Regions from separate parts of the Enterococcus dongliensis genome, predicted to be linked through region 1. Evidence: predicted binding sites of a transcription regulator. Region 1 holds the regulator's gene; each other region holds the start of a gene.
The links. Region 1 encodes HrcA, which represses chaperone genes, less so after heat shock. Its sites were predicted from a motif close to TTAGCACTCNNNNNNNNNGAGTGCTAA; they were not measured.
Positions count from the first base shown of each region.

Region 2: the regulator HrcA is predicted to act here: its motif matches at 4,476-4,502, upstream of P7D84_RS04010 (ATP-dependent Clp protease ATP-binding subunit).
Region 3: the regulator HrcA is predicted to act here: its motif matches at 6,235-6,261, upstream of groES (co-chaperone GroES).

Region 1 is NZ_JARPZC010000008.1:92,202-102,981, reverse strand. Features, by position in the region: gene P7D84_RS07710 (ATP-binding cassette domain-containing protein) at 26-943, shown strand; gene P7D84_RS07705 (DUF2705 family protein) at 936-1,718, shown strand; gene P7D84_RS07700 (response regulator transcription factor) at 1,734-2,408, shown strand; gene P7D84_RS07695 (sensor histidine kinase) at 2,401-3,300, shown strand; gene P7D84_RS07690 (sialate O-acetylesterase) at 3,420-4,262, shown strand; TPP riboswitch at 4,332-4,423, shown strand; gene tenA (thiaminase II) at 4,567-5,220, shown strand; gene hemW (radical SAM family heme chaperone HemW) at 5,375-6,517, shown strand; gene hrcA (heat-inducible transcriptional repressor HrcA) at 6,645-7,685, shown strand; gene grpE (nucleotide exchange factor GrpE) at 7,718-8,278, shown strand; gene dnaK (molecular chaperone DnaK) at 8,330-10,159, shown strand; gene dnaJ (molecular chaperone DnaJ) at 10,308-10,780, shown strand, end outside.
Region 2 is NZ_JARPZC010000003.1:197,577-208,356, reverse strand. Features, by position in the region: gene P7D84_RS04020 (peptide chain release factor 3) at 1-1,572, shown strand, start outside; gene P7D84_RS04015 (DUF1827 family protein) at 1,646-1,942, opposite strand; gene P7D84_RS04010 (ATP-dependent Clp protease ATP-binding subunit) at 2,096-4,321, opposite strand; gene P7D84_RS04005 (phosphocarrier protein HPr) at 4,757-5,023, shown strand; gene ptsP (phosphoenolpyruvate--protein phosphotransferase) at 5,023-6,750, shown strand; gene P7D84_RS03995 (LTA glycolipid anchor biosynthesis glycosyltransferase, IagA/BgsA family) at 6,904-7,947, shown strand; gene P7D84_RS03990 (glycosyltransferase family 4 protein) at 7,963-9,201, shown strand; gene P7D84_RS03985 (NAD(P)-dependent oxidoreductase) at 9,221-10,129, shown strand; gene P7D84_RS03980 (YkuJ family protein) at 10,234-10,464, shown strand; gene P7D84_RS03975 (class I SAM-dependent methyltransferase) at 10,626-10,780, shown strand, end outside.
Region 3 is NZ_JARPZC010000001.1:26,307-37,086, forward strand. Features, by position in the region: gene P7D84_RS00130 (nicotinate phosphoribosyltransferase) at 1-200, opposite strand, end outside; gene P7D84_RS00135 (DUF1827 family protein) at 424-780, opposite strand; gene P7D84_RS00140 (FAD-dependent oxidoreductase) at 937-3,852, opposite strand; gene groL (chaperonin GroEL) at 4,261-5,889, opposite strand; gene groES (co-chaperone GroES) at 5,913-6,197, opposite strand; gene P7D84_RS00155 (CPBP family intramembrane glutamic endopeptidase) at 6,394-7,035, shown strand; gene P7D84_RS00160 (NAD(P)-dependent oxidoreductase) at 7,157-7,777, shown strand; gene P7D84_RS00165 (MBL fold metallo-hydrolase) at 7,847-8,656, opposite strand; gene P7D84_RS00170 (two-component system regulatory protein YycI) at 8,705-9,541, opposite strand; gene P7D84_RS00175 (YycH family regulatory protein) at 9,542-10,780, opposite strand, start outside.

The DNA.
Region 1 (10,780 bases):
TTATTAGCAGAAATGAGGAATTAATATGACTTTTGAAAATGATATTGTCTTAAAAGCGACGAATGTGACAAAACTATATGGCCAGGCCAAGGCTCTCGATAATGTTTCACTAGAGATCAAACGAGGAATGATCTATGGACTCATTGGAGAAAATGGTGCAGGAAAATCTACTTTTATGCGTACAATCATGGGATTGATTTCAGTAGATAAAGGAGAAATCGAGCTTTTTCAATCCACCAATCTGCAAAAAGCTCGCCGCAGAATGGGGCAGTCGATAGAAACACCTGCTCTTTATCCAGAATTGTCAGCAAAGGATAATTTAAAAATTCAAGCAGCTAACGGTGGTGTTTCTGATAGAGAAGTGGACGATTTATTAAAATTGATGCGCCTTGAACATACTGGAAAGAAGAAGACAAAAAATTTTTCTTTGGGGATGAGGCAGCGTTTAGCAATAGCAAGTACGCTAATCACTAATCCAGAATTTTTGATTTTAGATGAACCAACAAACGGTATGGATCCTGCAGGTATTGTGGAGATGCGAGAGATTATTTTACGTTTGGTGAAAGAACGAGGGATGACGGTTTTACTTTCTAGCCATCTCTTAGATGAACTTTCACAGATTGCGACTCATTACGGAATCTTACACAAAGGACGTTTGATCAAGGAATTATCTAAAGAAGAACTCTCTCGAGAGTCAAGACAATTTGTCAAAATAGAAAGTCCAAACGTCGAGAAGGTCGTGCGTGTACTTGATCAGCTAGGTTATACAGATTATCATGTTCAGTCTAATCAAGTGGTTCAACTATTTGAAGGGATCAATCAGATTCCGCTACTAACACGCTCTTTGGTTGAAGCGGGTATTGAAGTAGAAGGAGTCCATGCGCAAGGACAAAAACTTGAAGATTATTTCTTGCAAATAACAGGAGGAGTGGCACATGTTTAATTTATTAACAGCAGAAAAACTTAAGATAATAAAGAGTCGAAAAATGTGGTTCGTGCTTGGATTAGTAATTTTTCTTGCAGTATATCTTCCAATAAATGATTATTCCATGCATATAAATTATGGAAAAATAATGAACTTACGGAGAGATACAGTGATCAATGGTGCGACTGCAATCATGATCGCTAAAAAAGCGAATGGATTTATTTTAGTGATTTTTGGGGCATTTGTTTCTCTTTATATTGGTGAAGAATTTCAATATGGAACTATTAGAAATGCACTTTCATTAGGAAGAAGCCGAACCAAGTATTATTTGAGTAAATTGGTGACTGCAGAAATTATCACGTTGTTTTTAACACTATTATTGACTATATTAGGTGTATCAATTTACACGTTGTGTTTTGGTTTTGGTCAAATTGAAGGCTTCTCCAATGTTTGGGAATTTTGGACGAAGGTCTTTTTTGCAGAACTGTTACTTACATTAGCAGCAACTGCTACTAGTGTTGCCTTGACTTTTATTGTTCGCAATACGTCACTTGCCTTGATTACTACTTTTGTCTACACGTTATTGGTCGCTTTTCTTCCAGGAATATTTAATCGTTATGAAAGTCTTAGTTTTCTTCCAGAGTGGTTTGTCCAAACTTGGCTTATTTATACGGATTTTGCTAGTTCAGGTATTTATGCTCAAATCCCTCAAATGATTGTAGTGAGTTTAGTGACGATTGTGGTATCATCGGCTATAGGAATGATGGTTTTTCAAAAATCTGATATCAAGTAGGAAGTTGGTGACGCCATGTCGCAGATTTTGATTGTTGAAGATGATACCGCAGTTCATGTCCTTTTAAAAGAGGTCTTGACTACTCATGGTTTTATAACTATAGATGCTTATTCAGGTACTGAAGGCAGACTTTTGCTGGATTCTCATGAGGTTGATCTTATTCTCCTTGACCTCATGTTGCCAGGTCTTTCAGGGGAAGATTTCGTAAATGAAATTCGTCAAAAATCTCAAGTTCCAATTATAGTTTTGACTGCTAAAGGTGATCAGATTGATAAAAATACGCTCTTAGCTGCCGGTGTGGATGATTATATGGTAAAACCCTTTGATATCAATGAACTTCTTTTACGCATAGCTATTCAGCTTCGTCATCAGTCGGTCCATTCACCAGCAAAAAGTGAATCCGTACTACATTATAAGGAAATCTTTTTAGAATTAGAAACACGAATTGTCACTGTTTCAGGAAATGAGATTCATTTAACGGGAAGAGAATTTTCTCTATTGGAATTGTTTTTGACCCATCCTCAAAAGGTTTTTTCTCGAGCGAATTTGTACGAAAGTGCTTGGGAAGATCCGTACTTTGAGAGTGATAAATCGGTCAACATGCACATTAGCAATCTGCGGAAAAAATTGTCGTCTGCCGGTGTGAATTACATTCAGACTATATGGGGAGTGGGATTTAAATTTGATTAACTGGCTATTAAGTGCCGTACTGATCTTATTATTAGTTTACGTGATTTTATTGAAACGAGAACTTCGCCGCTTGAAAACAACGATTACTACCTTGTCAGAAAGGCAAGCTTATGGCGGTCGTCTGTCATTGGAATTTCGCGAAAAAAATTTATTAGAAGTCGTGGATGTCTTGAATGTTTGGATAGATGAAGTGGAAAAAAAAGGACAGGTTTATCGGGAATCAGAAGAAAACATAAAGCTGACGATTGCTGGATTATCACACGATTTGCGAACCCCTTTGACTACGATAAAAGGTTATGTACAGCTGCTTCCTATTACAGAAGATCCGGTGAAAAGAGCACAATATATCACTATTATTGAACAAGCCATCGCTAGACTTTTAAGTATGACAGATCAATTTTACGATCTTACACGCATCGAAACTAAACAAAAAGAAATGGAACTTCGACCGATTTTGTTTTCAACAGAAGTGGAAGAAGTTCTATTTTCTTTTTATGAACAATTCCGTGAACGTGGGATAGAAATAGAATTTTTAGCAAACAGTGCTGACAGGACAGTTTTAGCAGATAGGATCATGCTGACACGAGTCATTCAAAATGTCGCACAAAATCTACTTCGATACGCAGAAGGTCACGTGACGGTTGCTTTTTTAGAAGCGTCAGATGCCGTCACTTTGCAAGTTATTAATCACGTGAAACCAGGTACTCAAGTACATATTGAAAAAGTTTTCCAACGATTTTACACTGAAAATACTAGTCGAAGCAATACCGAAGCTAGCGGATTAGGCCTATATTTGTCTAAGAAATTAGTAGAAGGAATGGGGGGCATGATGACCGCTCAGCTATCAGATGACAAATTCACACTTTTAATAAAATTAAAAAAAGGAATCTGACAATCATTTTAGGAATCGGAATAGTCATCATTGAGATTTTCTTACTCTATTTTATTTATAGAGTCTTGTCATTGTTATTTGATTAAGCTATAGTTTGGTAAAGAATTTGAGGTGAAAAAATGAAATCTATTTTATTGATTGGACAATCGAATATGGCGGGGCGAGGTTACATAAATGATGTTCCGGCTATCTACAATGAAAAGATAGAAATGTTACGCAATGGACGATGGCAGATGATGGCAGAGCCCATCCATTTTGATCGAGAAGTAGCTGGGATTGGTCCAGCAGCGTCATTTGCTGCAGCTTGGATGCAAGAACATCCAAATGAAAAACTTGGTTTGATTCCTTGTGCTGAAGGTGGTAGTTCTATTGATGAATGGGGTGCAGATCAATTGTTGACACGCCATGCATTGGCTGAAACGAAATTTGCCATGGAGTCTAGTGAATTGATTGGTATTTTGTGGCATCAAGGTGAAAATGATAGTCTGAATGGTCGTTATAAAAATTATGCAGAAAAGTTGAAGGCTGTTCTTGAGCATTTTCGTAGGGAACTTGATTTACCTAGGCTTCCTATTATCGTTGGTGAGTTGCCTGATTTTCTTGGGAAAAATGGATTTGGGTTAAGTGCGACAGAGTTTGCTGAAATCAATCATGAAATGGCAAAAGTAGTAACTAATCTAGCTGATTGTTACCTCGTCAGTGCTGAAAAACTTTCTGCAAATCCAGATGGGATCCATATTGATGCAAAATCTCAAAGACGATTTGGGATTCGTTACTATGAAGCGTTTGCGACAAAACGAGATGTACTTCATGCTTTGGGGAACGAAGATGAGCAGCTTAGTTTAATCTATGGACGAGAAACAAGTAAGAACGAAAAAATCTATTTATTGAGTCGAGATTTTGCACTTGGGAAAATTAGTTATCAAAAATTCATAGAAATGTTTACTGCAATCACAAGTTGATAAAATTCATGACTGAAATATTCTTAGTAAGAGCACTCTTATTTACAAAAGGTATGTTATACTTTTTGTAATGAACACTAGGGGTGCTTTTTAAGCTGAGATCATACCCATTGAACCTGAAACAGTTAGAACTGACGCAGGGAATGTGTGATGCTTTTTAATTTGTCCCCGGCTGCTTTTAGTGGTCGGGTTTTCTTGTATCATTTGTTTGACATCGCCCCTTTTAGTTTAGAGAAAAGATAAATATGGAGGACATATTTGAATAGAGCAGTGTAAAAACTACTATTATATAGGAGGAAAAACGATGTTTACTGAATTAGCCAGAAAAAAAGCGGCAAAGTATTGGGAGAAAAGTTTTGAACATCCTTTTGTCCAATCATTGGCAAGAGGTGATTTAGCACCGGAGATTTTCCGTTATTACTTATTGCAAGATCGTTATTATCTTGAGCATTTTAGCAAATTATATGGTTATATCGCAAAACAGACAATCGATAAAGAAGTCCAAGCTCATTTGCAGAAAAATGCAGAAAATTTAAAACAAGGTGAGTTAGCAATTCGAGAAGAGTTTTTCTCGAAATTAGCAATCAGTGAAGCAGAAATCCTGACGCCCCCCATTGCACCAACTGCATATCATTACGTTTCTCATATGTATCGTCAATTGATTGAGGGGACACCCAACACAGCTTTTGCAGGAATGCTGCCATGTGCGTGGCTTTATCAAGAAATCGGGGAGTGCTTGATTACTGTCGGTTCGCCAGACCCAGTATATCAGTGTTGGATCGAAACTTATGCGGGTGAAACAGCTGTCGAAGGGATCAAAAAGGAACGTGTGTTGTTAGATCGTTTATATGAGGAAAGTACAGAAAAAGAACAACAACAGATGATCGAAGCTTTTGTGATTAGTAGCAAGCTAGAATATGCTTTTTGGGAAATGGCAATGACTTTAGAAAAATGGTGAGTTTTTCATGATACATTCTGATTAAAGAGAAATGACGACTATTTTTTGGTATTTTTCTTATAATTCTCTTCATTTGCTTCAACAAATATTTTTAGTAATCTCAAGTGTGATAGAATACCAATTGTTACTAATTAGTAGAAGAAAGAGGAATCAAATGACACAATCAACTTCAGCTTATATTCACATTCCTTTTTGTGAACACATTTGTTACTACTGTGATTTCAATAAAGTTTTTATTGAAGGTCAGCCGGTAGATGAATATATAGAAGCATTATTGAAAGAAGTACGTCTTTCTTTGAGTAAAAACCCAGTAGAGAATATGGAAACTGTCTATGTGGGAGGAGGGACACCTACCTCTCTTAATGCAATGCAATTGGATCGATTGCTGAGCGGCTTGCGCGAGATCCTTCCTTATCATCAGGGAGAATTTACCGTCGAGGCCAATCCTGGTGATTTGTCAGCGGATAAATTGGACGTTTTGAAAAACTATGGTGTAAATCGTTTGTCGATGGGCGTGCAAACCTTTGATGATCGCTTGTTGAAAAAAATTGGACGCAAGCATACAGCTCAAGACGTATACGATACCATCCGTTTGTTAGAAGAAAAGGACTTTAACAACGTAACAATTGATTTGATCTACGCTTTACCAGGTCAGAGCTTAGAAAGTTTTCGTGATACCGTAGCACAAGCATTGGCGTTAGATCTACCTCATTATGCATTGTACTCACTAATTTTGGAAAATCAAACCATGTTTATGAATTGGGTCCGTCGTGGAAAAATGCAACTGCCTGAGCAGGAGATAGAAGCGCAGATGTATGCAGAGACAATCCAAGCGATGGAGCAGGCTGGAAGGAAACAATATGAGATCAGTAATTTTGCTAAACCAGGTTTTGAAAGTCAGCACAATCTTATCTACTGGAACAATCAAAATTATTTTGGTTTTGGTGCAGGAGCCAGCGGCTATCTTGGAAAGAAGCGCTATAAAAATCGTGGGCCGATCCAACATTATTTACGAGCATTGAAAGAGGATCAATTACCTATACTTGAAGAAGAACAATTATCTACAAAAGAACAGATTGAAGAAGAGATGTTCTTAGGCTTAAGAAAAATTTTAGGTGTTGAGAAAGCAGTTTTTCAAGCTCGTTTTGGTCAAAGTTTAACGAGTATCTATGGTGAGGTTATTGAAAAATTAAAACACCAAAAGTTGATAACAGAAACAGATTCTAGTATTTATTTAACCAAGACTGGTTTATTTCGGGGAAATGATGTTTTTGAACAATTTTTAATCAGCAAATAAAATTAGCACTTTCATGAAGAGAGTGCTAATTTTTTGTTTTTAATCCTTGACTTCTATAGAGAATGTGGTATATTAATAATCGAGTTAGCACTTAAAAAGAAAGAGTGCTAACTAAAGGATGAGAAGAATGTTAACTGAAAGACAAAAACTGATTCTCAGCTTGATCATCCAAGACTTTACTCACACAGGGCAACCAGTTGGATCAAAAAGTCTAATGGAAGAAGGCGTAAAAGCAAGTTCCGCGACTATTCGCAATGATATGAAAGCCTTAGAAGAATTAGGTTTGTTAGAAAAGACCCATTCCTCGTCTGGAAGAATTCCTTCAGCTTTAGGCTATCGTTATTATGTGGATCATTTATTAACGCCAACTAAGGTGAGCAGTCAGGAAATAAATCAGATTCGCAGCTCGTTGAAAAAAGATATTCATGAAATTGATGACATTATTCAGCAGTCTGCTAAAATGCTTTCTCAAGTTACAAGCTATACGGCGTTTTCACTCGGTCCTGAAATGAAAGATCGTACACTGACTGGATTTCGGATCGTTCCATTGAATGATCGACAAATTTTGGCGATCATTGTTACTGATAAAGGAAATGTTGAAAGCCAAGTATTCCATATCCCTGAAAATGTTGAGAGCCAAGATTTGGAAAAAATGGTTCGGATTATTAATGATCGCCTAGTAGGGCAACCGTTAGTGAGTGTTTATCAAAAATTAAGAACAGAGATTCCAATGATTTTACATCGCTATTTTCAGACGACTGAAGGAATTGGACATTTATTTGACATCATTTTGAATGATGCCTTTGAGGATAAAGTATTTGTAAGCGGACGAATGAATATTTTGAATTTCAACCCAGACCAAGATCTTAATCATGTCAAGTCGATGTACTCATTGATGCAAAATTCTGACGAGTTGACCCAGTTATTGTTGCCGTCAGATGATGCGATCCATGTTCGGATCGGTACGGAGTTGGGCAATGATTTGTTTGATCATTTAAGTATGATTCAAGCAAACTATGAAATTCGTGGGCACGGTCGAGGGACGATTGCGCTATTAGGTCCAACAGCAATGCCCTATTCGAAGATTTTTGGATTATTGGAAGTCTTTCAATACGAGTTGACAAATGCATTGGATGATTATTATCGTTCATTGGATTTATATCACTAGAAACGATTCCTAAAAAGAAAGGAAGTAGCATAGTGGCAGAAGAAAAAAAACAAGAAGTTGAAGAATTAACAGAAGTTGAGGCTGCAGAAGCACCAACAACTGAACACGACGAAGAAACAGAGGATATTGATATTCCGGAAGTTTCTGAAGTTGAGGAATTGACGAATAAATTCAACGAAATGGAAGACAAATTTTTGCGGGCTCGTGCTGAAATCGCGAATATGTCTAGTCGCAATAAAAATGAACGAGAACAATTGGTTCGCTATCGTTCACAAGATCTTGGGAAAAAATTATTACCAGCGATCGATAATTTAGAAAGAGCCTTAGCAACAGAAGTTACCGATGATCAAGGTGCCAGCCTGAAAAAAGGGGTAGAAATGGTCCTTGAAAGTCTAAACGTTGCTTTAAAAGAAGAAGGTATCACAGAAATCAAAGCTGAAGGGGAGACGTTTGATCCCAACTTGCATCAAGCAGTTCAAACTGTTCCTGCTGAAGCTGATGTGAAAGCTGAAACGATCGTCAACGTATTGCAAAAAGGGTATCAGTTACACGATCGTGTGTTACGCCCAGCAATGGTAATCGTAGCTCAATAAAAAAGTAAACTACTATAATTAATCATATAATAAAAAAGGAGATTTTTAACTATGAGTAAAATTATCGGGATTGACTTAGGAACAACTAACTCAGCAGTCGCTGTCTTAGAAGGCGGAGAAGCAAAAATCATTACTAACCCAGAAGGAAATCGTACAACACCATCTGTTGTATCATTTAAAAATGGAGAAATTCAAGTCGGTGAAGTAGCAAAACGTCAAGCAGTAACAAACCCTAACACGATTTCATCTATCAAACGTCATATGGGTGAAGCAGGATACAAGGTTGAAGCAGACGGAAAATCTTATACACCACAAGAAATTTCTGCAATGGTATTGCAATACATCAAAGGATTTGCTGAAGATTACTTAGGTGAAAAAGTTGAAAAAGCTGTTATCACAGTTCCAGCTTACTTCAATGATTCACAACGTCAAGCAACAAAAGATGCTGGTAAAATTGCTGGATTGGAAGTTGAACGGATTGTTAACGAACCAACTGCTGCGGCATTGGCATATGGTTTAGATAAAACAGATAGAGACGAAAAAATCTTAGTATTTGATCTTGGTGGTGGTACTTTTGACGTTTCAATTCTTGAATTAGGGGACGGCGTCTTTGACGTATTGTCTACTGCCGGAGATAACAACTTAGGTGGGGATGACTTTGATAACAAGATCATCGATTACTTAGTTGCTGACTTCAAACAAGCCAATGGCATTGATTTATCTAAAGATAAAATGGCAACGCAACGGTTGAAAGATGCTGCTGAAAAAGCGAAAAAAGATCTATCTGGTGTCAGCTCGACTCAAATCAGCTTACCATTTATTACTGCCGGAGATGCTGGTCCATTGCACTTAGAAACAACATTGTCTCGTGCTAAATTTGATGAAATCACAGCTGATTTAGTTGAACGTACAAAAACACCAGTCCGCCAAGCTTTAAAAGATGCAGGCCTGTCTCAATCTGATGTTGATGAAGTAATCTTAGTTGGTGGTTCTACTCGTATTCCTGCAGTGGTTGAAGCAGTGCGCAAGGAAACTGGTAAAGAACCAAATAAATCGGTTAATCCAGATGAAGTTGTCGCAATGGGAGCAGCAATCCAAGGCGGCGTTATCACAGGTGATGTAAAAGATGTTGTCTTACTTGACGTAACACCATTGTCACTAGGGATTGAAACTATGGGCGGCGTGTTCACAAAACTGATCGACCGTAACACAACGATCCCAACAAGCAAATCACAAGTATTCTCAACGGCTGCAGACAATCAACCAGCTGTAGACATCCATGTCTTACAAGGTGAACGTCCAATGGCTGCGGATAATAAAACATTAGGTCGTTTCCAATTGACGGATATTCCAGCTGCACCACGTGGAATCCCACAAATCGAAGTATCATTCGATATTGATAAAAATGGTATCGTAAATGTTTCAGCTAAAGATTTGGGAACACAAAAAGAACAAAAAATCACAATTAAATCTTCATCAGGTTTGTCAGATGATGAGATCGAACGTATGGTGAAAGATGCTGAAGCAAATGCGGATGCGGACAAAGCTCGTAAAGAAGAAGTAGATCTACGTAATGATGTTGATGCTTTACTATTCTCAGTGGATAAAACATTGAAAGAATTAGAAGGCAAAGTAGACGCAGAAGAAGTTAAGAAAGCAGAAGATGCTCGCGATGAATTGAAAGCAGCAGTTGAAGCAAACGATATCGAACAAATGAAAGAAAAACGCGATGCGTTGAATGAAATCGTTCAAAACTTAACAGTGAAACTTTACGAACAAGCAGCGCAACAACAAGCAGAAGCTGATCCAAACGCAGCTCAAGGCGGCGCGGATGATGTTGTGGATGCTGATTTTGAAGAAGTTAACGATGATGACAAATAATTGATTCGTTGATAAAGACCAAAGTCATCGCTTTGGTCTTTTTTCTTTAAGATGGGCAACTCCTTTAGAAAAACACGAAGAAGAGTATCGTATCGATTTTGAGTGTGATACAATACTAACGATTCTATGAAATTATGGAGGGAAGCCAATGGCTACAAAACGGGATTATTATGAAGTCCTTGGGGTACAAAAAGGGGCTTCGGATGATGAGATAAAAAAAGCATACCGCAAGCTTTCCAAAAAATACCATCCGGATATCAATAAAGAAGCCGATGCTGAAGAAAAATTTAAAGAAATTTCTGAAGCGTATGAAATCTTGAGTGATCCACAAAAACGTGCTGCTTACGATCAATATGGTCATGCAGGTACTGATCCGAATTTTGGTGCTGATGGAGCAGGTGGTTTCGGCGGCGCCGGTGGATTTGGCGGAGCAGGCGGTTTTGGATTTGAAGATATTTTTGAATCATTTTTCGGAGGCGGAGGTTCACGTCAAACTGACCCTAAAGCACCAAGACAAGGTGCAGATCTTCAATATTCAATCAACTTGGAATTTGAAGAAGCCATTTTTGGTGTGGAAAAAGATATTAAATACAACCGAGAAGAAACGTGTCATACTTGTAA
Region 2 (10,780 bases), on a different contig from region 1:
AATCCTAATTTAAAACAACAAGTGGACAGTCGCCGGACATTTGCGATCATTTCCCATCCGGATGCGGGTAAAACGACAATCACTGAGCAATTACTCTTATTTGGTGGAGCAATCCGTCAAGCAGGGACCGTTAAAGGGAAAAAAACTGGCAACTTTGCAAAATCTGACTGGATGGATATTGAAAAACAACGGGGCATCTCAGTTACTAGTTCTGTGATGCAATTTGATTTTGCTGGCAAACGAGTAAACATTTTGGATACGCCAGGACACGAAGATTTTTCTGAAGATACCTATCGGACATTGATGGCTGTCGATAGTGCTGTAATGGTAATCGATAGTGCTAAAGGGATCGAGGCACAAACGAAAAAACTTTTCCAAGTTGTCAAACGCCGTGGAATCCCGATCTTTACATTTATTAACAAACTGGACCGTGATGGACGGGAACCGCTAGAATTGCTAGAAGAGTTGGAAGAGTTATTAGATATCGAATCATATCCAATGAATTGGCCAATCGGTATGGGAAAAGGATTGGAAGGACTCTATGATATTCATAATGAACGGATTGAATTCTATCGCCCAGAGCGATATGAAGGCGAACGTTTTATAAAGTTGACCGATGGCGAGATTGCAGAAGATCATCCCTTGAAAGAAAAATCAATTTATGAAGATGTTTTAGGCGAAGTTGAATTAGTCCGTGAAGCAGGTGATCAATTTGATCTTGAAAAAATTGAACGGGGAGATCAAACACCAGTCTTCTTTGGCTCAGCTTTGACCAATTTTGGTGTTGAGACCTTTTTAGAAACATTTGTTCAACTAGCGCCAAAACCCCATGCGCATAAAACAGATGCAGACGAACCAATCTCTCCTTATGAAGAAGAATTCTCAGGATTTGTCTTTAAGATTCAAGCCAATATGAATCCAAATCACCGTGATCGAATTGCATTTGTTCGGGTATGTTCAGGAACATTTGAACGAGGAATGGATGTTACATTGGGACGCACTGGGAAAAAAATGAAATTGAGCAATGTTACTCAATTTATGGCAGACACGCGAGAAAATGTTGAAGAAGCGGTCGCAGGAGATATCATTGGGGTCTACGATACGGGGAATTATCAAATTGGGGATACTTTATACGAAGGAAAATTAAATGTCGCGTATGAAGAACTTCCGTCATTTACCCCAGAACTATTTATGAAAGTCACTGCAAAAAATGTGATGAAGCAAAAATCATTCCATAAAGGAATCTATCAATTGGTCCAAGAAGGCGCAATCCAATTATATAAAACTTACTTGACAGATGAATACATCATTGGTGCGGTAGGGCAGTTGCAGTTTGAAGTCTTTCAACATCGTATGTTAAATGAATATAACGCTGAAGTCGTGATGACACCGATGGGACACAAAATTGCACGCTGGATCGATCCAGAACAATTAGACGAACGGATGAGTTCAAGTCGAAATATCTTGGCCAAAGATCGTTTTGATCAACCGCTGTTTTTATTTGAAAATCAATTTGCGATGCGTTGGTTTGCGGACAAGTATCCCGATGTGGAATTGAAGAGCTTAATGTAAATCTGTAAAACAAGACTTGTAAGAAAACAGTCATTATATGGATCAAAAAAATAGTTGCGACTTTTAGCCGCAACTATTTTTTAGTTATTGACATTTCAATCAGACCAGGCGCTTCTAAATAAGAGATATTTGCAAAGTCATAAGATCTTTGATCCAATTTCTTTTTGAAATATTTATGTACAAAATCAATTTCTGATGGCTGGATGTTTCGTTTACTATTTTTCAAAACAATCTCTGCGTGTTTGTAGGCATCAGTATAAATGACGGTAGTATTCCCAATTGTATAGACTTTTATCATGTTGGCATCTGTATTTTCCAGTTGATTATAAACCATTTTTGAATGACTATTTGTTACATTGACAAGTTTCATTCCGAAACACCTTCTTTCTAAGTCCTATTTTATAAAGTAATTATATAAGAAAGATTAGCAAAAAAGAAGAGGGATGCTCATTCCGATGAGAATAATTAAAGAATTTACTAAGAAATGGAGGGACAACAGTTAAGTTGCCCCTCCATTTATCTACTATTTATTTTTTTCTTCTTTAACTAAACGCTCTGGTCTTGAAGTGATGATGATGTGGTCTTCTTTATCCAATTTTGCTTTCAGATCAGTGATTGTTGGATGATCCAAATAAAATTCAGCAATCCCATCTTCGATATTTTCTTGGATTGTCCGGCGTAGAGGGCGGGCACCCATTGCAGGATCATAACCAAGATCGACTAATTTTTCTTTGACAATATCAGGAACATCAATGTGAAGTTTTTGTGCAGCTAACATTTCGTTCACATCGTTCAACATCAAGGAAACAATCTTCATTAAGTTTTCTTTTGTTAATGGGCTGAATTCGATAATACCGTCAAAACGGTTCAAGAATTCTGGAGCAAAGAAATCTTTTAATTGTCCTAAGACAGAACGAGTGATTCCTTCTCTTGCAGCACCAAAACCAACGTTTGCTTCAATTTTACCTGTTCCTGCATTGCTAGTCATAATAATGATGGTATCTTTAAAGCTGACTGTTCGACCTTGTGAATCGGTCAAACGACCATCGTCAAGAATTTGCAAGAACATATGCAACACATCTGGATGAGCTTTTTCAATTTCATCTAGCAAAATCAAGCTGTAGGGATGACGGCGAACTTGTTCGGTTAATTGACCAGCTTCTTCATAACCTACATAACCTGGAGGAGAACCGATTAATTTAGAAACACTGTGTTTTTCCATATACTCACTCATATCAAAACGAATCATCGATTCACTTGAGCCGAATAATTCTTCTGCTAATTGTCGCGCAAGTTCAGTTTTACCTACACCAGTTGGACCAACAAATAAGAACGAGCCGATTGGGCGATTTTTCTTGTTTAGACCGACACGGTTACGGCGAATTGCTTTTGCGACTTTATCAACAGCTTCATCTTGTCCGATGACATGCTGTTTTAAGTCGGTAGCAAGATTTTTCAATTGAGTCTGTTCTTTTTCTTTTAATTCACCGACAGGGATTCCTGTACGTTTTTCAACGATTTTCTCCATATCTTTTTCAGTGATGACCGGCGTTTCTTCATCAGTTAATTGACGTTCTTTCATCTTTTGTAACTTATTGATTTGATCTCGGTAATAGGCTGCTTTTTCAAAATCTTCTTCTTGTGATGCTTGTGATTTTTGTTGTTCTGCTTCTGCTAATTTTTTATCGATTGTTTTTGGATCGACGATTTGGATCGTCAAGTTTTTCTTCGAGCCAGTTTCATCCAATAAGTCGATTGCTTTATCCGGTAAGAAGCGGTCTTGAATATAACGATTGGATAATTCTGCCGCTGCTTTGATTGCTTCTTCTGTATATTTCACATGATGATAATCTTCGTAACGTGGTTGCAGTCCTTTCAAGATTTCCACTGTTTCTTGGACAGAAGGCTCTTCAACACGAACTGGTTGCATCCGACGTTCTAATGCAGCATCTTTTTCAATGATACGGTATTCATTTAATGTCGTAGCACCGACCATTTGTAACTCGCCACGTGCCAGTGCGGGTTTTAACAGATTGCCAGCATCCATATTGCCATCACCTGCTGCACCAGCACCTACAATTTCATGGACTTCATCGATGAAAAGGATAATATTTTCAGCTTGACGAATTTCTTCGATCAACTTTTGCATCCGTTCTTCAAATTGTCCGCGAATTCCTGTGCCTTGCACAAGTGAAGCGACATCTAAACGAATCACTTCTTTGTCCATCAATTTTTGTGGTACGTCACCATCAACGATTTTTTGGGCTAAGCCTTCCACGACTGCTGTTTTACCGACACCAGGTTCTCCGATCAGAACAGGATTGTTTTTTGTACGGCGATTTAAAATCTCAATCACACGTTGGATTTCTTCATCACGTCCAACAACAGGATCAATATTTCCTTCACGTGCTTGACCAGTGATATTGATACCATATTCATCTAATAGACCGCCACCGCCATTGCCGCGGGGAGGTTGATTGTTCATTCCGTTGCCACCGCCAAATTGGGTTGGTGGAGTTTGATCAGCAGCGCCTTGTCGCTGCTGCATTTGTTGAGACATCGAACGGAATAAATCATCTAAACTTCCAAAACCAAAAGGATCATTTCCTGCCATTTGGGGCGCACCTCCAGCTTGATTTTTCAATTTTTGATAACAACTTTGACAATAGTCCAGCTGTTTTCGCTGACCATTGACATTTGCATATAAATGAATGGTTGCTTCATTTTCATGACAATTTTGGCAAAGCATTTTTTTCACCCTTTCAATAGTTGATTGTTTCTTCCATTGTACATCGAGTAAGCGAATCTAGTAAAAAGATACGCTGAGTATTTTTTGACCATTGCTGACCTTAAAAATAATTATAACGAGATTTTTGATAAAAGCAAACAGTTTGCTTTTAAATTTAGCATTCGATGTATGAGAGTGCTAAAAAACCAATTTTTCCCGTTTATTCCTTAGGTTTGTTATGGAATAAATATGAAAACGGAATAAATCAAGGTGTAAGACGTTTAGTACGATTTTTTAAAGAAAGGGGATACATCTGGTTGGAATAAATCGTCTAAAATTGTTGTATCCACCGCAAAAAAATGGTAATCTAAGGAAATGAAGGGCCCGAAATGATTGTTGTTATCATTAAAGCCCTAACATAAAAAAGATTTTTTCTTATAAAGGAGAACGGTCAATATGGAAAAAAAAGATTTTCACGTAGTAGCAGAAACAGGGATTCATGCACGTCCTGCAACTTTATTAGTGCAAGCTGCAAGCAAATTTAACTCTGACATTAACTTAGAGTATAAAGGAAAATCAGTTAACCTTAAATCAATCATGGGAGTTATGTCTCTAGGTGTTGGCCAAGGTTCTGATGTTACTATCACTGCTGAAGGTGCTGACGAAAAAGAAGCAATCGAAGCAATCGTAGAAACAATGAAAAAGGAAGGATTATCCGAATAATGGTTGAATTACTAAAAGGTATTGCCGCAAGTGATGGCGTTGCCGTTGCGAAAGCTTATCTGCTAGTACAACCGGATTTATCTTTCAAACAAAATAATGTGGAAGACACTGCTGCCGAAGAAAAGCGTTTAGACGACGCTTTGGCAGCTTCTTCTGCTGAATTAGAAAAAATTCGGGATAAAGCAGCAAAGAGCTTAGGTGAAGAAGAAGCACAAGTTTTTGATGCCCATTTAATGGTTCTTTCAGATCCAGAAATGATTGGCCAAATCAAACAACATATTCAAGACAACAAAGTAAATGCTGAAAGCTCTCTTAAAGAAGTAACTGATATGTATATCGGCATGTTCGAGGCGATGGATGATAACGCTTATATGCAAGAACGTGCGGCAGATATTCGTGACGTTACAAAACGTGTATTGGCACATTTGCTAGGCGTGACGTTGCCAGATCCATCGATGATCGATGAAGAAGTTGTCGTTGTGGCACATGACTTGACTCCAAGTGATACTGCCCAATTAGATAAAAATTTTGTAAAGGCTTTTGTTACTGATATCGGAGGTCGTACCTCTCATTCAGCAATCATGGCTCGTTCTTTAGAGATTCCAGCGATCGTTGGAACAAAAGAAATCACCGCTAAAGCTAAAGATGGTGATTTGCTTGCAGTTAACGGGATTACTGGTGAAACAATCGTGAACCCTACAGATGAACAAGCAGCTGAATACAAAAAAGCTGGTGAAGAATACGCAACGCAAAAAGCAGAATGGGATAAGCTGAAAGATGCTGAAACTGTTACTGCTGACGGCAAACATTTTGAACTAGCTGCCAATATCGGTACACCAAAAGATCTTGAAGGTGTTCATAACAATGGCGCAGAAGCGATTGGTTTGTATCGTACTGAGTTCTTGTACATGGATTCTTCAGATTTCCCAACAGAAGATGATCAATTTGAAGCCTATAAAGCTGTTTTAGAAGGCATGGGTGACAAACCAGTAGTCGTTCGTACAATGGATATCGGTGGCGATAAAGAGTTACCATATTTGACGTTACCTCACGAAATGAATCCATTCTTGGGTTATCGTGCATTACGTATTAGTTTATCTGAACTAGGCGATGATATGTTCCGTACACAATTACGTGCATTATTACGCGCATCTGTTTATGGTAATCTACGGATTATGTTCCCAATGGTTGCTACGTTAAAAGAATTCCGTGCAGCGAAGAAATTGTTCAATGAAGAAAAAGAAAAACTTGTTAAAGAAGGCGTGAAAGTTTCTGACACGATCCAAGTCGGAATCATGATCGAAATTCCTGCTGCAGCTGTATTGGCTGACAAGTTTGCCAAAGAAGTAGACTTCTTCAGTATTGGAACCAATGATTTGATCCAATATACAATGGCAGCTGACCGGATGAATGAACGCGTATCATACCTGTATCAACCTTACAATCCATCTATCTTACGTTTGATTAAAAACGTAATTGATGCAGCTCATGCTGAAGGTAAGTGGGCTGGTATGTGCGGCGAGATGGCCGGCGACCAAACGGCTGTTCCATTATTAATGGGTATGGGATTAGATGAGTTCTCTATGAGTGCGACATCTGTTCTTAGAACTCGTAGCTTGATGAAACGTCTATCAACAACTGATATGGCTGAATTAGCTGACAAGGCATTGAAAGAATGCGATACGATGGAAGAAGTCGAAGAATTAGTTAAGCAATACGTAAAATAAACCAAGAAACATCAACCGTTGTCTATTTTAGGCAACGGTTTTTTTGTATTCATACATAAAAAGAGGTTCTTTTTCACATTAAAATCAGACCATAGGTTGAGATAAAGCTCAAAACCTTATGATATAATTGATTTGTTTTTAAGGAGGCAGCATATGAAAATATTACTTTACTTTGAAGGCCAAAATATGATTGGAAAATCGGGCATTGGTCGTGCTTTAAGCCATCAAAAAAGAGCCCTATCTTCTGTAGGCATTGAATATACACTTGATCCTAAAGCGACAGATTATGATCTGTTACATATTAATACGTATGGACCCAAAAGTTTACACCTAGTGAGAAAGGCGAAAAAAATGGGAAAAAAAGTCATTTTTCATGCGCATTCGACAGAAGAAGATTTTCGTAATTCATTTATCGGTTCGAACCAGTTGGCTCCTTTAGTGAAAAAATGGTTAGTTGGATTGTATCAACAAGCAGATCACTTGATCACTCCGACTCCTTATTCAAAAAAATTATTGCGCAGTTATGGCTTGACTCAGCCAATTTCAGCGATTTCAAATGGCATTGATTTAAAAAAATATTATCCTGATGAAAAAAAAGAAGCAGCTTTTCGTAAGTATTTTAATTTAACAGCAACACAAAAAGTGATTATTTGTGTTGGGTTGTTTTTTGAGCGGAAAGGGATCTTGGATTTTGTTGAGCTGGCGAAAAAAATGCCTGACTATACGTTTATTTGGTTTGGTGATGTACCGATGGCTTCAATCCCAGCGAATATTCGTAAAGTTGTAAAAAAAGATCATCCTAAAAATGTACTTTTCCCAGGCTATATCAACGGGGATTTGATTGAAGGAGCCTATTCAGGTGCAGACTTGTTCTTCTTTCCTTCTTATGAAGAAACAGAAGGAATCGTGGTCTTGGAAGCTTTAGCAAGTCAACAGCAAGTTTTGTTGAGAAATATTCCAGTCTATGATGGGTGGATGGAGGATCATAAAAATTGTTACATGGGAAATAACAATCAAGAATTTGAACACTTGATCCATCAATTGGTTGAGCATCAGTTGCCAAATCTTTCGATGGCTGGTTTCAAAACCGCGCAAGAAAAAAGTATCACGCAAATTGGTGAAGAGTTGAAAGCTGTTTATCAAGCAGTCTTAGAACAACCTTATGATCATCAGATTTATGCAAAAGTCACGAGATAGTTTGGAGGAATAGACGTGCGAATCGGTTTTTTTACAGATACTTATTTCCCTCAAGTCAGTGGGGTAGCAACGTCAATCAGAACATTAAAAAATGAACTTGAAAAACAAGGTCATGAAGTATATATCTTTACAACAACAGATCCAGAGGCAGATGAGTTTGAAAAAGACATTGTTCGAATGCCCAGTGTTCCTTTTGTTTCTTTCACAGATCGTCGGATCGTCGTACGAGGAATTTGGTTTGCTTATCGAATCGCCAAAGAATTAGAATTAGAAATTATCCATACTCATACAGAATTTGGTGCCGGTTTTTTAGGGAAAATGGTCGCCAATCGCTTACGAATCCCGGTGGTGCATACGTATCACACGATGTATGAAGATTATCTGCATTATATTGCCAATGGAAAAGTTGTTAGACCTACTCACGTTAAACATTTCATTAAAATGTTTATCAATCATTCAACAGGAGTCGTCTGTCCGAGTAAACGTGTAGTAGATACATTAAAACGTTATGAAGTAGATATCCCAATGCGGATTATCCCGACAGGCATTGAAGTCGCAAAATTTATTCGTCCAGAGATTACCAAAGAAGATACTGATCATTTAAGAGAGAAGTTAGGCATCCAAAAAGATGAATTGATGATTCTCTCATTGAGCCGTATTTCTTATGAAAAAAATATCCATATTATCGTTCAGCAGTTTTCAGACATCCTGATGAGTTATCCAACAGCGCGACTTGTAATCGTGGGGAAAGGGCCTTATCGAGAAGAATTGGAAGAAATGACCCATGAATTGGGTATCGATGAATATGTTCAATTTACTGGAGAAGTTTCCCATGAAGACGTAGCGTATTATTATCATGCAGCAGATTACTTTGTCAGTGCATCAACTTCAGAAACACAAGGATTGACCTATGCCGAAGCGATTGCTTCAGGAACTCAATGTGTTGTTGAAGGTAATGACTATTTAAATCAGTTATTAGATGATGATTCTTTAGGAACCACTTTTGAAAAGGATGAAGACTTCAGTGATAGTTTTATCCGTTATGTTCAGCAACAGATCCCTTTAGATCCACAAATTCGTCAAAATAAGTTGATTGAGATCTCTGCGGAACGATTTGGCAACGAGGTATTGAAATTTTATCAAGAAATGCTTGTTTATTATGCTGAACACCACAGTGAAGGAAGAGTACCGACTCGAACTGTCCAAAAAATGCGTGTTAGAATCAATTCGTTTAGAAATGGCGAAGATAAATAAAGCCGAAATCCATCTCTTCATGTATACTGGAGATGGATTATTTTTTTGGGAGGTAGACAATATGAAAATTGGATTCATCGGTACAGGCGTTATGGGAAAATCGATCGTTCAGCATTTTTTAACTGCAGGTCATGAAGTGACAGTGTACAATCGTACAAAGAGTAAAACAGATGAATTAGTGGCTAATGGTGCTGTTTGGCATGAAACACCGGCAGAGATCACTGCAGCCAGTGAGATAGTCTTTTCAATGGTCGGCTATCCAAGCGATGTTGAAGAAATCTATTATGGAATAAATGGGATTTTCTCTGTAGATATTACAGCAAAGATCTTTGTAGATCTGACGACTTCGACACCAACTCTTGCAGAAAAAATTTATCAAACGGCTAAAGAAAAAGGCGCTGCTGCACTAGATGCCCCAGTTTCTGGTGGCGATTTAGGCGCACAAAATGGGACGTTGACGATTATGGTCGGCGGCGATCAACTGACTTATGACCAAGTAGTCCCATTATTTGAAATCATGGGAAAAAGTTATTCATTGCAAGGTGCAGCAGGTGCCGGTCAACATACTAAGATGGCCAATCAAATCATGATTGCTGGAACGATGACTGGGATGACTGAGATGTTAGTTTATGCGAAAGCAGCGAATTTAGATGTACCGAAAGTGTTAGACACATTAGCTGGCGGTGCAGCTCAAAACTGGTCGATGGCAAATTATGCTCCGCGAATTTTAAAAGAAGATTACACGCCAGGATTTTTTGTTAAACACTTTATTAAGGATCTAAAAATAGCTCTTGATGAAGCTGAGAAAATGCAACTTGAGTTACCTGCGACAAAACTAGCAGCCACACTTTATGAGCGCTTGGCTAGTGAAGGCTTTGAAAATGACGGGACACAAGCACTGATCAAATTATGGTGGTCCGAATCTTAAGTTAGATTTAGAAAAAAAATCATAAATTAATTGGTAAAAATCAATGCAAGATACGATTGGATTTGATACAATAAGACAGAATTGAGAAGAAGGGGGGCATCTAGATGAAACATTCACAATTAGTTGCCATTATTAAACGCTTAGAAGCAATGACTGAATCGACTGATAATGAAGTACAATTACGACGTTTTGAAAAAGAAGGCGTGGAAAAATGTACTGTAACTTATGATAATACAACAGAGACATTTGAGCTAACCGAAAGCGACAGCAAACAATCTTACCAATTTGATAATATTGACATCGTTGCGATGGAAATTTATGATTTGATTCAATAAACGGGGAAACCCGTTTTTTTTATACTCTTTTTAAAGTAAAAGGGTTTCATATGATTTTTGATTAAATTTTCATGATAATGCTCTCTTTTTTCTGAAAATTTCGGACAAATCTTTTGAATTTATTAGATTTTAGTCAGAAAATATCATGAGGGGGCAATGCTATGTTAGATAAAGAAGTATACAATCAATTATTTAAACCATCTTTTTCTCAAAAAACGCAAGTAACTTTTTGGGATGGTTCTGTCAAGGAGTATGGGAATACAGAGGGTGAAGTGATCTTTGAGATCATTTTTAATGAAAAGATTCCAGTGAAGGA
Region 3 (10,780 bases), on a different contig from region 1:
GTCAACTCTTCCAAATAATTTACAAGTCGTTCCAGACCAGCAAAGATGACATAGCCATTATCAAAAGGCATATTACGGAAATAACACTCAAACACAGCCTGAAGGTCTGCTCGACCAGTCTCCCAATAAGTTTTCATCATATTGATTTGATAAAGGTCCGTATGAAGTGTCAAACTGTCATCTTTGTACAACTTTTTCATAGTCATGCTCCTCATTTGTTTTTAGTAATTAAAACTATTTTATTCATTATATCATAACGGCTTTAAGTGAGTAGTTTTAGCTGACTAACAGCTGTGAGAAATTTTTATCATAAAAAATTAACTGTCTTGCAAAAAGAGCTGTAACGGGTATCCGTTACAGCTCTTGAAAAGAATCAGCTTCTTTACTTGTATTTAGCGATGAATCCTCTCATACGACATCTTTTTATTTGGGAAGTCTGTATTCTACAGCAATGATATCTTTATAGGATTCTTTCGGACGCAATCCAGCTTCTAAAATTTGTTTTTTATAGCCGACATTTACAAGCACATCTTTTCGCTCAACCTTTAGTAAACGATGGATAATCGTGTCTACTTCTTGATGGCTGATTTTTCGTTGGCGATTTAACAATAACAAGTCAATCGTGTCAAAACGATCAACATAAATAATTTTTGTACGATCATAAGCGTAGAGTTTAAGTAACTTCACAGCTTGACGCTTATCAAAAAAGTATCTCGTTAAATTAGGATATAACGTCTCTAAGTTAACATTACTATTTAAAGGGGTCTCAATTAATTTCATTCACATTCTCCTATCTTTCTATATTTTAATCTACATGAATAATTTATTTTCATTACATTGATTATTTTACCATAATAAACAGTTATTTTTTTCTATGAATAGAATAATTTTATAAAAAATGAAAAAAATCCTGAGACAGATGCCTCAGGATTCTTTTTATTGCATTACATACTCAACCTGAATTATTTTTTGAACACTTTCCGCCGCCAACTTACCAGAAGTTAGTGCCCAAGCATTGTTCGCACCAGATGGTGAGTCACTTCCCATTACACCACCAACTAATTCCCCAGCTGCATACAATCCGTCAATCACACGATTATCCCGATTCAAGACTTGTAATTTATGATTAGCAACTAATCCTCCCATTGTTGTTGCAAATCGAGGTTTTTGTTCAATCAAATAATATGGACCTTCTCCAATTCTTTCTTGTAAAAATTCTAACTGACGATCAAAATCTTCATCCTTTTGTTTTTCAACCCAGCCATTATAACGGGCAACAGTATCTACTAAACTTTCGTAAGGCATTCCTGCTTTTTCTGCTAACTCTTGCAGTGTAGCTCCACGAAAAACTTGCGGTGCCTCATTTTCATTATCAATCCAACGAGTTAGATCTTCACGCGTGATGCCACCTTCTTCTACTGCTTCAGTAAATATCTCAAAATGCTCGGCATCCATTAATAAGTATAACATTTGAGGAGTTTGTTGCAGAAGTACTTCCAGTATTTCCTTATTACTTGCTCGTTCATTGATTACTCGATTTCCTGAAGAATTTACTAATAATCCGTTACGTTTTAATACTGCAAGATTTCCACCAATTGTTGATTTTGCGTAGCCTTGCGAAACTTCTACACCGTTTGGATAAATTTTTCCATATTCCATCAAACGTGTAGCTGCATTCAATTCTGGTGTTGTCGCCATCAAGATCCCATCACCAGTGGAAGATTTTGTTCCATAAAATAGAATATTATTCAGTTTCTGACTTAATAAATTAGGATTATTCCCATAACCGCCTGTCGTCAATATCACTGCCGATGCATGAATATTATGCCGTTTACCAGTGTCTTCAACCGCTGTTAATCCAATAACTTTCCCCTCTCCATTAGTCAATAAACTTTCTGCTTTCGTTTGTAAATAAATTGTTACATCACTTTTTTCTAAGGCTTTTCTAGCACTTGCAGCAAATCCATGTCCTCCATCTTTGTAAGCTAGTTCACGTTTTTTACGATACTCTGCTAACGTGTGTAATCCATTTTTCATATCGTATTCAACACCCATATACTCATGAACCCAGTCGGTCGTTTCACCAATATTTTCTGCTAACGTCTGTAATAATTCTGGTACATTCAATCCACTACCGTTAGCTAAGAAGTCTTCCATCATACATTCTACTGTATCATCAATAACCCCTGCTTCTGCCTGTAATTTCGACCCCATAACGACTTGATTTCCTCCGCTGATAGAAATCGCACCACCAACAAAACTTAATTTTTCTACTAAAATCGTTTTCAAACCCATCTGATTAGCACGTAATGCCGCCGCTATACCCGCGGCTCCCGAACCAACGATCACAACATCTGCTGATTCTTCAATGATTTCTTGAGACCATTGAACAGACGGTTTTGGTCGTGCTCTTAATACTTCTGAACTAGCGCCGGCTAACTCTACTGCTTCTGCCACGCCATCAATCAATCCCTGACTAGATGTTGAAGCTCCTGAAATTACATCTACATTTAATGTCTGACCTTCGATGATTTGTTGCGGTAAACGAATAAATACTTGATCTGATAAACCTTCAGATTCATTACTTTGATCTGCTTCGATTTTTTCGATTCTATCTTCGGAAAATGTCACGTTCATTTTAAGTTCACTGTTGTGTCCCTTTGCATCTATCGTATAAGTTCCAGGTTTAAAGGTCAGTTTTACTTTTTGTAATTCTTTTAATCGTTCATGTTTACGTTTTTCTTCTTCTGGATCAATGACCATATAAGCCATAAAATCCCATAATGGAGTCGGAATCAGAAGTTTACGTTGGGCATTAACATGGGCATAGTCGATTACTTCTTTATTTTCTTTAATCAAATTTACCCAATTAGGTTCGATCAAAAATCCTTTACCAATTGCTAACAAATCATAACCTAGTTTCAATGCCTCTTCCGCATCGGTACGCTGTAAAATTGAGCCCACGCCCATAATTGGAATTTGCGCCAATATCGGAGAACGTTGTGCTAAATATTTTGTAATCAATGGTTCTGAATCACTTGAATCTACAATCGATGGTCTTGTATAAGCACCCATTGAAAAATGGAAATAATCTGGCTGTAATTCAGCAAGCGCATTCAATAAATACATTGTATCTTCAAAATGAATTCCAGGTTCTTCCAACTCTTCAGGAGAAAAACGATAACCAATGATGAAATTTTCAGCATTTTGTTCTTTGACTACTCGCTGAACTTCTCTCATTACTTCTAATGGAAACTTTGCCCGTTTTTCCCGACTGCCGCCCCATTGATCTTCTCTTCGATTAGAGTGTGGGGAAAAAAATTGTTGTAAAAGAAATGTATTAGCTCCATGAATTTCTACTCCATCGAAACCGGCTTTAATTGCGCGACGAGTTGCATCACCAAACATCGTAATCATTTCTAAAATTTGTTTTTCTGTCATCTCACGTGGAACTGGTGCATTGGGCCGTAATGCCGCAATTGGACTTGCTGAAATAGGTGTTACTCCACCATTGATTTCGGGCCAAGCCATTCGACCCGCATGATAGATCTGCATGATAGCTTTCGATCCTTTTACTTTGATTGCTTTTGCTAATTCAGATAAACCTGTAATTTTTTTATCCGTATCAACTCCTAAAGCACCTGGGAATCCGCGACCTTTGTCTTCAATGAAACAACTTTCAACAATAACTGCTGCTGCATCACCTGAACGAAACGCATAATAGTCAATAATTTGTTGTGTAATCTCTCCATCATAAAAGGCTGATTGAGTTGTCATCGGTGACATGAACAGACGATTTTTAAAACTAGCTCCTGATGATAATGGAATTTCATCAAATAAAGTTCGTAACATATAGTTCTCCTTTCAGAATAAACGCTTAGTTTCTTAATTTCTTTTGATATGTAATAACTTTCACATGCATACTTAAAAATAAACTAAAAACAAATGCATCAGTGGTTTTATGCATAACAGCAGTATCTCATTTAAATTAAATCATCTCCTTGATAATTTATGAACAAGGAATATTGCTTTCTTCTTACGTTTATTGTAAGAAATTAAATCAATAAATTCCAATAGTTTATTTTCATAAAATCAATAAATATATTTTATGCATTATTGGTTTTTCGCTAAATTATTACTTAATAATTAAATAAAAAATAGACGAGGACATTTATGTCCTCGTCTAATAAATACGATGAATAATAATCTTTATCAAAAGTGAGAAAATTACTCCATACTAATTTTTTAATTGATGGTCGTTTACATCATACCGCCCATCATCGATGGGTCCATTGCTGGAGCTGCAGCTGCACCACTTTCAGCTGGTTTATCAGCAACAACTGCTTCAGTTGTTAACAATAAAGCTGAAACAGAGGCAGCATTTTGTAAAGCTGAACGAGTTACTTTAGTTGGGTCAACGATTCCGGCATCGATCATATTCACGTATTCGCCAGTTGCTGCATTAAAACCAGTACCACGATCAGCATGTTTTAATTTATCGATCACAACAGAACCTTCAAAACCAGCATTTTCAGCGATTTGGCGAACGGGTTCTTCTAATGCACGGACAACAATTTTAATACCAGTCGCTACATCGCCTTCTGCATCTAATTCAGAGACTTTTTTAATAACGTTAACTAATGCTGTCCCACCACCAGAAACGATTCCTTCTTCAACTGCTGCACGTGTGGAGTTCAAGGCATCTTCAATACGTAATTTCAATTCTTTTAATTCTGTTTCTGTTGCCGCACCAACTTTAACTACTGCGACTCCACCAGCAAGTTTTGCTAGGCGTTCTTGTAATTTTTCACGATCAAAATCAGAAGTTGTTTCGCCGATTTGACGTTTGATCATTTCAACACGATCAGTCAAAGCTGCCTTGTCACCGGCTCCTTCAACGATTGTTGTGTTATCTTTATCAACAACTACTTTACCAGCAGTACCTAAGTTTTCGATTGTTGCTTCTTTCAAATCTAAACCTAGATCTTCTGTGATTACTGTTGCACCAGTTAAAATTGCAATATCTTCAAGCATTGCTTTGCGGCGATCACCAAAACCAGGTGCTTTAACAGCTACTACGTTGAATGTTCCGCGAATTTTGTTCAATACTAATGTAGGTAATGCTTCACCATCAACATCGTCTGCAATAATCAATAATGAACGAGATTGTTGTAACACTTGTTCTAGTAGCGGCAAGATGTCTTGGATGTTAGAGATTTTCTTATCTGTGATCAAAATGTATGGATTTTCTAAAGCTGCTTCCATTTTATCGTTATCTGTGACCATGTATTGAGATAAATAACCACGGTCAAATTGCATTCCTTCAACCACATCTAATTCTGTGTCGATCCCTTTTGATTCTTCAATTGTGATCACACCATCGTTGCCGACTTTTTCCATTGCTTCAGCAATCAGTTCACCAACTTCTTCACTGCCAGAAGAGACAGCAGCTACTTGAGCAATCGCATCTTTGGAATCAACAACTTTAGAGATGCTGTGTAATTCTTCTACTGCTGTTTTTGTCGCTAATTCGATCCCACGGCGGATTCCCATTGGGTTTGCGCCAGCAGTCACGTTTTTCAATCCTTCACGAACGATTGATTGCGTCAAAACTGTCGCAGTCGTTGTACCGTCACCAGCGATGTCATTTGTTTTTGAAGCTACTTCAGAAACAAGTTTTGCACCCATATTTTCAAAATGGTCTTCCAATTCGATATCTTTTGCAATCGTTACACCATCATTTGTGATCAATGGCGAACCGTAAGATTTTTCTAAAACAACATTCCGTCCTTTTGGCCCTAATGTTACTTTTACTGTATCAGCTAATTTGTCTACGCCGCGAAGCATTGCTGCACGTGCATCTTCAGAAAATTTAATATCTTTTGCCATGATTCTTTCACCTCATTAATTTTTTATTCGACAATTGCCATAATATCTTTTGCAGCGATAATCAAGTATTCGCTGCCGTCATATTTTACTTCTGTACCTGAGTATTTTTCAAACATTACCATATCACCAACAGCTACTGGCATTGGACTTTTTTGACCATTTTCCAGTACATTCCCTTCACCAACAGCTACAACTTTAGCGGTTTGTGGTTTTTCTTTAGCCGCAGAAGCTAAGACTAGGCCTCCAACTGTTTTTTCTTCTTCTTCAGTGACTTCAAGAACGACACGATCACCTAATGGTTTTAACACGATAAATCCCTCCAACTAGTAATGAATTTTCAAATCGTTAGCACTCTACAGATAAGAGTGCTAACTCACATTTCTTATGATACCATTTCTGTTCCTTTTTGCAAGTCCTTCGTTTGTATTTTTGAATTTTCTCCTGCTAAGGGATGAAAGATATTATGATATACTTAAAATAGTACATATTTAGAAAGGAAAACGAATGACTAAAAAAAAATATAGTTTTATTACAATTTTTACTTATGGGCTCGTTTTATTTTCACCTGTCATCTTTCAACGCGTCTTTCAAGTATCTTCTGCTCAAATTATTCAATTGACGACATTTGCGTATTTTTTCGGTGCTTTTTTAATGATTTTCTATCGCTTTAAGTCACAGCTATTCAACTTAGAAACACGCCAGAAAAATCTATTGATCGCATTTTTGATTGGAATTATTGGAATACCTGTCTCCCTATTAGTACAAATGGCTATTTTACAAGTCGAACAACGTTTTTTAGGCCAAACGGTTTCTTCACAAAATACGCAAACTATCGTCCAATTGATTAAAGAGAATATGATTTTTATTTTAGCTACTACGATCGCTGGGCCAATCATGGAAGAATTTGTCTTCCGACGGGCTATTTTTGGTTCATTAGAAGGCAAATTAGGTTTTTTCATTCCCACACTTTTAAGTTCAGTATTGTTCGCTCTTGCTCATAACGATGGGCATTACCTATTGTATGCTGGTCTAGGATTTTTATTTTGCGGGATGTATCATTACAGTGGGCGTATTTGGACTTCTATGATCACCCATGTAGGAATGAATCTGCTAGTCGTTTTAACCCAATTAGCCTTGCAAAGATAATAAAAAATCCAATACTAATCCTTTGCCTTTTTAAAAGAAACTCCTTAGACTAAGTGTACTCAGCAGTCTGAGAAACGACATCATTTAACAAAACTAAGTAACAATCAAAGGAGGTTCTTTTATGAAACTAGCAATTATCGGCGCTACTGGACACGCCGGCTCATTGATTTTAAAAGAGGCATTGACACGTGATCTAACCGTCACCGCTATCGTGCGTCACCCAGAAAAATTAACAGTAAAAGTACCAGTCATAGCCAAAGAATTATTTGATCTCACAAAAGAAGAGTTGGCTTCTTTTGATGCAGTAATTGATGCCTTTCGCCCACCGGTGGGACAAGAAGAGCTGCACCAAACCTCTTTGAAACATCTCAGCACGCTTTTACAAGGAACTGACACTCGTTTGATCGTTGTAGGTGGAGCATCTTCTCTATTTGTCGATGAAAGTCACCGCATGATCGATGTCTCTGATCCAAAAGCAGATTATTACCCGACCGCTTATAATATGTACCAAGCATTTTTAGCCTTAAAAACTGAACAGAACGTGCATTGGACATATCTAAGTCCAGCCGCAGATTTTATTCCTGCTGGCACTCGTACGGGTCATTATCAAATCAGTGACGATCATTTACAAAAAAATGCTGCGGGAAAAAGCGAGATCAGCATGGCAGATTATGCTATCGCCATCATTGATGAAGTAATTGAGCCGCATCATTTAAATCAACATTTTAGTGTATACAATTGATTTTTAAATAAAAGGACTGTGACCTTTTTAGGCCACAGTCCTTTTATCATTAATAAATTATTTATCTTTTTAGATCGCAAACAATTCAGTCGCACTATCTGGATCTGTATCAAAGATTTGAAACTGATGGTTCACACCAAGGTCATAGCGTGTCAATGTCTCTTCCATCGTCATATGTGCCAATTCTTTCATATTGTTCTCTCTACTTAAATGTCCCAAATAAATACGTTTTGTTCGATCTCCTAAAATATCCGTCATAACTAATGCACCGTCATCATTAGACAAATGTCCTCGATCGCCTAAGATCCGCTGCTTCAAACTCCACGGATAGGCGCCCATTCGCAACATCTCTAAATCATGGTTGCTCTCAACTAAATAAGCATCTGCATCCCGGATCACGCCTCTAACATGTTCACTCGCATAACCTGTATCTGTCAGCGTCACAAAAGAATGACCATCTTTGTAAAAACGATAAAACTGCGGTGCTGCCGCATCGTGAGAAACGCCAAAGCTTTCAATATCTAAATCACCAAAAGTCAGTACTTTACCCATTTCAAAAATATATTGCTGTGCTACATCAACTTTTCCAATTAAAGGAGCCATCGCTTCCCAAGTTTTTTCGTTGGCATAGATTGGTAATTTGTATTTTCTTGCAAGCACGCCTACACCATGGATATGATCCCGATGTTCATGCGTGACTAAAATCGCATCTAGATCCTCAGGTTTTCGATCGACCTCTGCTAATAGCGAAGTGATTTTTTTTCCACTCAATCCAGCATCGACTAAAATTCTTTTTTGCGGACTTTCTAAGTACAAGGAATTTCCTGTACTTCCGCTAGCTAAAATGCTGACATTGAAGGCATTATTCATTTCTAACATGAGCACTTGGTCCTCTCTTTTAAAACTGTTCTCAGTATACAACCCTTTTTAGGGATTTTCCACCTTCGGAACTAAATTATTCGTGATCACTTGGTTGTTTAAAGCATTGACTTTTTCAATTTGCGTCGTCTTATCAGAAGTCTTTAACTTAACAAACCACACAGGGACATAAACATTTTTTTCACGCACTTCAAGGGTTTTGAAATACCCAAGATAAATATTAGTAATCGTTGACTTGCTAGGGATATTATTATTGATGTACAAAGTATTCAAAATTTCTTTTTCTGAATAGAGTGCCATTTTTTCTCGGAGTGGTTCAATTTCTTTTACACGTGTCTGCGTGTATTTCGTCACTTGGTCACCGTCTCCTATATCTAGCGTTATTCGCGAGGTCTCATCGATAAATGGAATACCTTCATAACTCTGTGCACCAACAATTTTCCCCAATTCCTCATCTTTTTTAGAAACATCTGGCAAGTAAGTATATTCTTGTCCTGCCATAATGATTTCTTTATCGTTCATCAGACGATTGAAACTATTGGTGGCCTTTTTTAAATCAAATGTCACCTGACTACTTGGATAACTGGTCAACACTCGATCTGAGATGTTTGAATTTTGAGCAATCGTTTGATTTCCCGCTTCATTTAGCAATGAATCAAAATTGTCTTGTTCCGCACTTAGATAATACCCTTCTCGATGCTCTTCAGAGACATCATCTTTGATGGTGATTTCATCATTTTCCAAACGACGTAAAATATCTTCTCGTTGGTTTGAATTTGTGACAAGACTCTGCTCATGCTGATTACTCCAGTAAATACTGAAAAGAAAAATATTCAATCCCATAAAAACGAAAAGGAAAATCCACTCGATTTTTCTAAAATCCAATTAATTCGCCCCCGTTTCTAGGTTCCCTTGCATCAGCTGATCTGCCGGATACCAAACATTCTCATATTTGACGAACCATTCTGGAGTCAATGCAACTAATTTATTTACGCCATCGATGTCTTGCCAAATGTAACCGATGATATAATTTTGAACCTTAGAAAGATCAATACCTACGGCTGCTAGATTGTTTTCAACTTCCAATGTACTAGGCAGCTCAACTTCTTCATCTGACGGTATCGGTACTTGAACCGTGTCCATACTGGTCTCAATTTCAACTTGTGGTGATGTTGTGTTTGAAGCGGGTTCGATCTTGACACTCATCTTGCCTTTGGATGAATGGCTAAAAACTGGATAACCTTCGACAAAAATTCGATAATTGATTTGTCCGTCATGGTGATCAAAGTAACGTAAATTTCCAACTGCTGTTCCCAAACGACTAACATAATTAAAGCTTTGACTGTAAGAACTTTCTTTTGTTAGGTCCGTTGGCAATTCGCCAGTAAAAGTAACAAGACGTTTTTGCTCATCCATCATAAGCTCTTCATGGCCGCTGACAAAAGAACGTGTCCCGCTAGCTTCTTCCCCTTTTGCTTGTTCTGGATTCTGGAAGAATGCGTTGCGGAAAAGCGAATACGACTGTGTCGTCAAAATATAGCTATATTTTTTTAAACGAACTCGATCTTTGGTACGTAATACGCGTGGCGCTCCCGGATCATCATCGGACATTGCTAAATAGCGTCCTTGATTTTTTTGAAAAACCGTAGTCAGACTGGCAAAATCAGCCGAAATCGTCGCTTCATATACTAGGCCTTTACTGTAATTCAAAAAACGCAGCTTTTTCTTAGAGAAATCAACTTGAATCTGAGAAAAATCAATTTTTTCTGCTTCTTTTAACGAACTCAAACTGACTGGCATATCAAAGACCTTTACATACTCAGCCAGTGAAAAACTGCCCTCATAATTTAATTCGACACCATTATCTAAATGATAATATTTTTTAATCTCTGCTTCGTTTTGTGCAACTTCATGAAGTTGACCATACGTTCCTTCAGTTAGACGCGCTTGCGTCGTTGCCAATAAATTCTCACTGCTCGTTTGAAAAATTCCTTCTGCTGCATGCCAAACACCTCGGATTGGTAAAAAAGCATCTGTAGCTTTTGTATAATTTTGATCATTTTTCACCGCTTGCTTGCTCGTATTCACATCGGCTGTTTTAGAAGTAGGACTTAGCCAGATAGC